One region of the Streptococcus lishijunsis genome, then DNA from elsewhere that is predicted to be linked to it. Evidence: predicted binding sites of a transcription regulator. Region 1 holds the regulator's gene; the other holds the start of a gene.
What was found. The regulator Rex, encoded in region 1, represses fermentation and respiration genes when NADH is low (regulators of the CRP and FNR family bind a similar motif). The targets are predictions, from matches to a motif close to TTGTGAANTANTTCACAA.
Positions count from the first base shown of each region.

Region 2: the regulator Rex is predicted to act here: its motif matches at 1,782-1,799, upstream of adhE (bifunctional acetaldehyde-CoA/alcohol dehydrogenase).

Region 1 is NZ_JBLBUC010000005.1:11,925-15,688, forward strand. Features, by position in the region: gene ACLN19_RS03480 (ribose-phosphate diphosphokinase) at 1-433, shown strand, start outside; gene ACLN19_RS03485 (cysteine desulfurase family protein) at 456-1,610, shown strand; gene ACLN19_RS03490 (DUF1831 domain-containing protein) at 1,612-1,959, shown strand; gene ACLN19_RS03495 (redox-sensing transcriptional repressor Rex) at 2,107-2,754, shown strand; gene ACLN19_RS03500 (gamma-glutamyl-gamma-aminobutyrate hydrolase family protein) at 2,780-3,472, shown strand; gene radC (RadC family protein) at 3,469-3,764, opposite strand, start outside.
Region 2 is NZ_JBLBUC010000002.1:19,073-22,836, forward strand. Features, by position in the region: gene ACLN19_RS01315 (class I SAM-dependent DNA methyltransferase) at 1-603, shown strand, start outside; gene ACLN19_RS01320 (nucleotidyltransferase) at 605-1,702, shown strand; gene adhE (bifunctional acetaldehyde-CoA/alcohol dehydrogenase) at 1,868-3,764, shown strand, end outside.

The sequences.
Region 1 (3,764 bases):
TTCAGGAATCAAACGTGCTCGTAGCCTAGCAGAAGTCCTAGATGCTCCTATTGCTATCATTGATTATGCACAAGATGATTCATCTCGTGAGGAAGGCTATATCATTGGTGATGTTGAAGGTAAAAAAGCCATTATCATTGATGATATCTTAAATACAGGACGTACCTTTGCCGAAGCGTCTAAAATTTTGGAGCGTGGTGGCGCTACTGATATTTATGCTGTTGCTAGCCACGGTCTCTTTGCTGGTGGCGCTGCTGATATTCTAGAAGCCTCTCCTATTAAAGACATTATCGTAACAGACTCTGTCTTAACCAAAGAGCGCGTCCCTAGCAATGTCACTTACCTCTCTGCTGCTGACTTAATTGCTAAGGCTATCGTTTATATTCACGAACGTCGCCCACTAAGCCCTTTATTTGCTTTTCAAAAAGACTAATAATAACACTCACTTGAGTGATATGAGAAAGGATCTGACTACTATTACACACACACCTATTTATCTTGACAATGCTGCAACTACTGCTATTAGCCCAAATGTTCTTGAAGCTATGACTAAACAACTGACAGATGATTATGGTAATCCCTCAAGCCTTCATCATTTTGGTCGCAAAGCCAATCAGCGTCTCAGAGATTATCGTGAGACAATCGCTCAAGCACTTGATGTCTCTAGTCGTCATATTATTTTTACTTCTGGAGGATCTGAAAGCGACAACTTCGCCATCAAAGGCTATGCTCTAGCACATCAAGACAAAGGAAAACATCTGATAACCACTGCTATCGAACACCATGCTGTTCTAGAAACCATGCACTATCTTGAAAAGCGCTTTGGTTTTGAAGTGACTTATCTCCCAGCTACAGATGGCCATATCACCCCTGAGCAAGTCCAAGAAGCTCTGCGTGAGGATACCATTTTGGTCAGCATGATGTACGCTAATAACGAAACAGGTGATCTTCTTCCTATCAAAGTTGTTGGAGAGTTGCTCTCTACGCATCAAGCAGCATTTCATGTAGATGCTGTTCAAGCCTTTGGCAAAATTGCTATCTCACCCAAAGAGTTAGGTATTGATCTTTTGTCAGCTTCTGCTCATAAATATCACGGGCCTAAAGGTGTTGGTTTTCTCTATGTAGGGGATGTATCCATGGATAAATTCATCCATGGAGGCGACCAAGAAGATAAAAGACGAGCTAGTACTGAAAATATGGTAGGTATTGCTGGTATGGCAGAAGCTACCAAGGAAGCCTATGCTCACCTTGAAGAAAACTACCTCAACGTCACAAAACTCAAAAACCATTTCCTACAAGAGCTTGATAGCTTAGGAGTTCATTACTACCTCAATAGTAGCGCCCAGTCACTTCCTCATCTTATCAATATTGGCTTTAGAGGCCAACATAATGGCTTGCTCCTGACTCAGCTAGATTTGGCTGGCTTTGCTGTTTCTACTGGCTCTGCTTGTACTGCTGGTGCTGTCACACCAAGCCATGTCCTAGCAAGCTATTTTGGAGACAACTCTCCAAGATTACATGAATCCATCCGTATCAGCCTCTCTGAGCTTAACACCAAAAAAGAGCTGTCCTTGCTCGCTAAAACACTTAGAAATATTATAGGTAACTAATATGGCTTTTGAAACTGAAATTCATCTGGCTGATTGCCCTTATAGCTACGCTATCAGCCCTAATATAAAGGCTTACACACTACGTGATACAACCTTTATCCAAAACAAAATCGGTAATTTCGAGCTCACTCGCTTACTCGAAGAAGTCCCTAATTCTGGTGAGGGTTTTCCGTTGAAAATTACGGTCAAAAAAGATTTAAGCGCCTTCAAGTTAGTCATTACCGATAAATCAGGACTACGATTGGTTAATATTTTTAAAGATAGTAAACATCGTATCTTACAAGACAAATTCTACTTCCTAATGGATAGTCTTGTAGAGCGACAAGTCTTCACTAAAAAATCACTTTAAACACCATCTTGAAAAATCTTATGCTATCATAAGATTTTTTCACTTATAACAAATCAATTTGTTGCTTTTTTCACAAAGTTTTTGATACAATAAGGATATAGAAAAAGACAAGTTAATCATAATTGATATTTAGGAGGTATCCTTACCATGACGATTGATAAATCCATTCCTAAAGCGACTGCCAAACGCTTGCCGCTTTACTATCGTATTTTTAAACGTTTTAATACCAACCACTTTGAAAAAGCTAGCTCCAAGCAAATCGCTGATGCCATTGGTATCGACTCAGCGACAGTGAGACGTGACTTTTCTTATTTTGGTGAGCTGGGACGTCGTGGTTTTGGTTATGATGTCAAAAAACTAATGGATTTTTTTGCTGACATTTTAAACGACCACTCAACCACTAACGTCATGCTCGTAGGATGTGGCAATATTGGCCGTGCGCTACTGCATTACCGTTTTCATGACCGTAACAAAATGCAAATCGCTATGGCATTTGATCGCGATGACAATGAATTAGTCGGTACCACTACTGAGGATGGTATTGCTATCTACGGTATTTCAACCCTTAAAGAACATATGGCAGAAAGCTGTATTGAGACAGCTATTTTGACTGTTCCAAGTACACAAGCTCAAGACGTCGCTGACTGTTTGGTTCAAGCAGGTATCAAAGGTATCTTGAGTTTCTCACCGATTCACCTTAGCGTGCCTAAGGATGTCATTGTTCAATATGTGGACTTAACGAGTGAACTACAGACACTACTTTACTTTATGAACCAATCACAAAACCAATCTTAATATCATAAACACAGAAGGAGAGGGAATGACAAAACCAATTATTGGTATCACAGCCAATCAACGTATCAAACAAGACATCAACATCCCTTGGTCATATGCGCCAACAGGCTTTGTCAAGGCTATTCAGCAAGCAGGAGGTTTGCCGCTTCTTCTTCCTATCAGCAATGAAGAGGATGCCAAAACTTACGTCTCAATGGTCGATAAAATCCTCCTCATCGGCGGGCAAAATGTCGATCCCTCTTATTATCATGAAGAACGCCAAACTACAGACACCGACTTTTTCCGAGACCGTGATATTTTTGAGATGGCTGTCATTAAAGAAGCTATTCGTCAGAAAAAGCCTATCTTTGGTGTCTGCCGAGGCTTACAGTTGATGAATGTCGCACTAGGCGGCAGTCTGAATCAAGCGATCAAAGGGCATTGGCAAAATGAAGAAGGGAATGTCAGGACGCATCCTGTCATCATCAAAAATGATTGTGTCCTCTCAAAAATTTATGGTGCTCAAGCTCAGATCAACTCTTTTCATCGTCAAAGCATCAAAACAATTGCTGATGCCTTACAACCAATTGCTTTTGACCCCGATACAGGAGTCATCGAAGCGGCTGTCTCAAAAGACGATCATCTTACCTTTTTAGGGGTTCAATGGCATCCTGAGTTGCTCATTGAAGATAGTCCTAAAGACATGGCACTCTTTGATTACTTTGTCAATGAGCTCTAATCAGCCAGAATAAGACCCTCTTCACGAAAACTATAGTATTCATGACGTCCTACAATAATATGATCAAGGCAGACAATACCTATGGTATCACAAGCTGCCCTGATTTTTTTCGTGAAATCTTCATCATTTTGGCTAGGTGTTGAAGACCCTGACGGGTGATTGTGTACGACAATCAGACTTGTCGCCATGTTTTTACACGCATAATAAAGAATCTCTCGTGGCTCTGCTATCGAACGCCTCACTGTTCCGATAAAAATCGTTTTTTGCTCAATCACACGATTCTGCGTGTTGA
Region 2 (3,764 bases), on a different contig from region 1:
ACAGGGATTCAGTCAGTTCGCTTTGCTCAAGCAGGTTATGACGTGACTGGTTTAGATCTTAGTGCTGATATGTTAGCTATTGCTAAGGCGCGTGCCCAAAAAGCTGGGCAACCTATCTCTTTTGTCGAAGGAAATATGCTCCACTTAGCCGATATAGGTGAGTATGAGCTTGTGACGTGTTATTCTGATTCGTTGTGCTATATGGAAGATGAGGTAGCTGTTGGTGATGTCTTTAGTCAGGTGTATAGTGTCTTAAAAGAAGATGGTGTCTTTATTTTTGATGTGCATTCGACGTATCAGACTGACGAGGTCTTTCCTGGCTATGCTTACCATGAAAATGCCGAAGATTTTGCTATGGTGTGGGATAGTTATCAAGATGAAGCGCCTCATTCGGTTGTACATGAGTTGACTTTTTTCTTAAAGGAAGAAGACGGACGCTTTAGCCGTCATGATGAGATACATGAAGAGCGGACGTATGAGCTGTTGACCTATGATGTTTTACTAGAGCAGGCAGGCTTTAGGCATGTCGAAGTCTATGCAGACTTTACCGATGAAGCTCCTAAAGAGGACTCTAGGCGTTGGTTTTTTGTAGCTAAGAAATAAGATGATGAATCATGTGACAGGAATTGTAGCAGAGTTTAACCCTTTTCACAATGGCCATAAGTACCTTTTAGAGCAGGCTAGTGGACTAAAGGTGATTGCCATGTCGGGAAACTTTGTCCAAAGAGGAGAGCCAGCTTTTGTTGATAAGTGGACGAGGACGCAGATGGCTCTAACTTGTGGTGCTGATATTGTGGTGGAGCTTCCTTTTTTAGTGTCCGTTCAAGCGGCAGATTATTTTGCTAAAGGAGCCATTGATATTTTAGCCAAGCTAGGCGTGACGCAGTTGTGTTTTGGTAGCGAGGAGCTAAGAGATTATAATGCTTTGGGTGATGTGTATCAGTCTCAAAAAGCGGAGATGACAGCTTTTATCAAGGGCTTGCCAGATAGTCTATCCTATCCACAAAAGACACAGATGATGTGGCAACACTTTACAAATATTCCTTTTTCAGGGGAGACACCTAATCATATTTTGGCACTTGCTTATGCTAAGGTAGCTAGAGGATATGGCATTAGTCTCTCTCCTATCAAAAGGCAGGGGGCAGGTTTTCACTCGACTGAGAAAGACGTAGCTTATGCTTCGGCGACAAGCCTTAGGCATCATGCGGCTGATAAGGCTTTTCTGCGACGCTTTATGCCTAATGCGGAGCTTTTAGAGGAGGCTATTTTAGTTGATTGGTCCCTGTACTTTCCGCTTCTACGTTATCAGATTATGACGCATCAAGACTTGACAGAGATTTATCAAGTCAATAGCGAGTTGTCTAATAGGCTTAAGTTGGCGATAAAAAGTAGTCATACGGTTGAAGAATTGGTGGCTAAGACAGCGACAAAACGCTATACCAAAGCTCGCATTAGACGTATCTTGACTTATATCTTAGTCAATGCAACAGAAAGGCCACTTCCAAAAGCTATTCATGTCCTAGGCTTTTCAGCCAAAGGCCAGTCCCATCTCAAAACGCTAAGAGATAAGGTTGAGTTGGTGACCCGTATCGGAAAGACACCTTGGGATAGTCTCACCCAAAAAGCAGATAAGGTCTATCAGCTAGGAGATGAAGCGATAAGAGAACAAAATTATGGACAGATTGTTAGACGCTGTCCATAATGTAAAGCCCTTTTGTAGAGAAAGGGCTTTTTTCTAAGATTTTTATTATAAACAAAAAACAGTAAACGGTTGCAATTATTTGTGAATTATTGTACAATCATAAGTGAAGAAAATCACAAGATAAGTTTCTTCTCTACCACTGACAGATGACTAGGAGGACTATACATGGTCAAAAAAGCAGAAACGAAGGAATTAACCGTTGAAGAACAAGCCAATATCTATACAGATAGCTTGGTTGACAAAGCTTTAGAAGCGGAAGCTTTATTTGCGACGTATTCGCAAGAGCAAGTTGACAAAATCGTAGCCGCTATGGCTTTAGCAGGTTCAGAAGCTTCCTTGATGTTAGCACAAGAAGCGGTTGATGAAACAAAGCGTGGTGTTGTTGAAGATAAGGACACGAAGAACCGTTTTGCAACTGAAAATATCTACCATTCGATTAAAGATGAAAAGACAGTCGGTATTATCGGTGAGGATAAGATTACAGGGCAAATTCAAATTGCAGCGCCTTTAGGTGTTCTAGCTGGGATTGTACCTACAACTAATCCTACCTCAACGACGATGTTTAAGATTTTGGTGGCACTTAAGGCACGCAATGCTATCGTTTTTGCCTTTCACCCACAAGCGCATCATTGTTCGGCTCATGCTGCTCAAATCCTCTACGATGCAGCGCTCGCAGCGGGGGCTCCTAAGCATATTATTCAGTGGATTGAGACCCCTTCTATTGCCAATACATCGGCCCTTATCCAAAATAAAAAAATCGCCTCTATTCTTGCGACAGGTGGACCAGGTATGGTTAATGCAGCCTTGAAATCAGGTAATCCTTCTATGGGGGTAGGTGCTGGTAATGGTGCTGTTTATGTGGATCATACAGCCCACCTTGATCGTGCGGTAGAAGATCTCTTGATGTCTAAGCGATTTGACAATGGGATGATTTGTGCTACGGAAAATTCAGCCGTTGTTGAGGCGCCTATTTACAAAGAGTGGCTTCTTAAAATGCAAGAAAAAGGAGCTTATCTCGTTCCTAAAAAAGATTACAAGAAGATTGAGGATTTTGTCTTTAATGATCACAATGGTGTCAATGGCCCTGTTGCTGGTCGAAGTGCAGCTTGGATTTGTCAAGAGGCAGGTGTGAGCTTGCCAGAAGGTAAAGATGTCCTTTTATTTGAGCTTGACGCTAAGAATATCGGAGAAAAACTCTCCGCCGAAAAACTCTCACCGCTCTTATCTGTCTATAAGGCTAAAGACCGCAAAGACGGTATTGCTATTGTCTCTGCTCTTTTAGATTATCAAGGTGCTGGACACAATGCCGCTATCCAAATCGGTTCTCAAGCAGATCCTTTTGTAGCAGAATTTGGCGATCACATTAAAGCATCTCGTATCCTTGTCAACCAGCCTGACTCTATCGGTGGTATTGGTGATATTTATACAGATGCACTTAAAGCCAGTCTGACACTAGGTACAGGATCATGGGGGAAAAATTCATTGTCACATAATTTATCTACTGGTGACCTATTGAATATCAAAACGGTTGCAAAACGTCGTAATCGTCCTCAATGGGTACGTCTTCCAGAAAAAATTTACTACGAAAAAAATGCCATTTCTTATTTACAAGATGAGTGTGAGCCTATGAGCCGTGCGTTGATTGTAGCCGATCCAGGTATGGTCCAATTTGGCTTTGTAGATACAGTTCTTGCTCAGCTTGCTTTGCGTGAGGATAAGGTGACAACCGCTATTTATAGCACCGTTGAGCCAGATCCGACATTAGGTCAAACCATTGAGATTGCTAAACAAATGGCAAGCTTTAAGCCAGATACGATTATTGCCGTTGGTGGTGGTTCGGCTATGGATGCGGCTAAGGTAGCACGCTATATCTATGAGTACTCTCTTGACCAAGAAGAAGGTTATCTCAATAGCTATGAGGCAGTGAGTGAGCTCTTTACACGTCTGCAACAAAAATTTATCGACATCAGAAAACGGATTGTGACCTTTAAGCATCAGGTTGAGACACGACTTTTCTGTATTCCAACGACCTCTGGTACAGGCTCAGAAGTGACGCCTTATG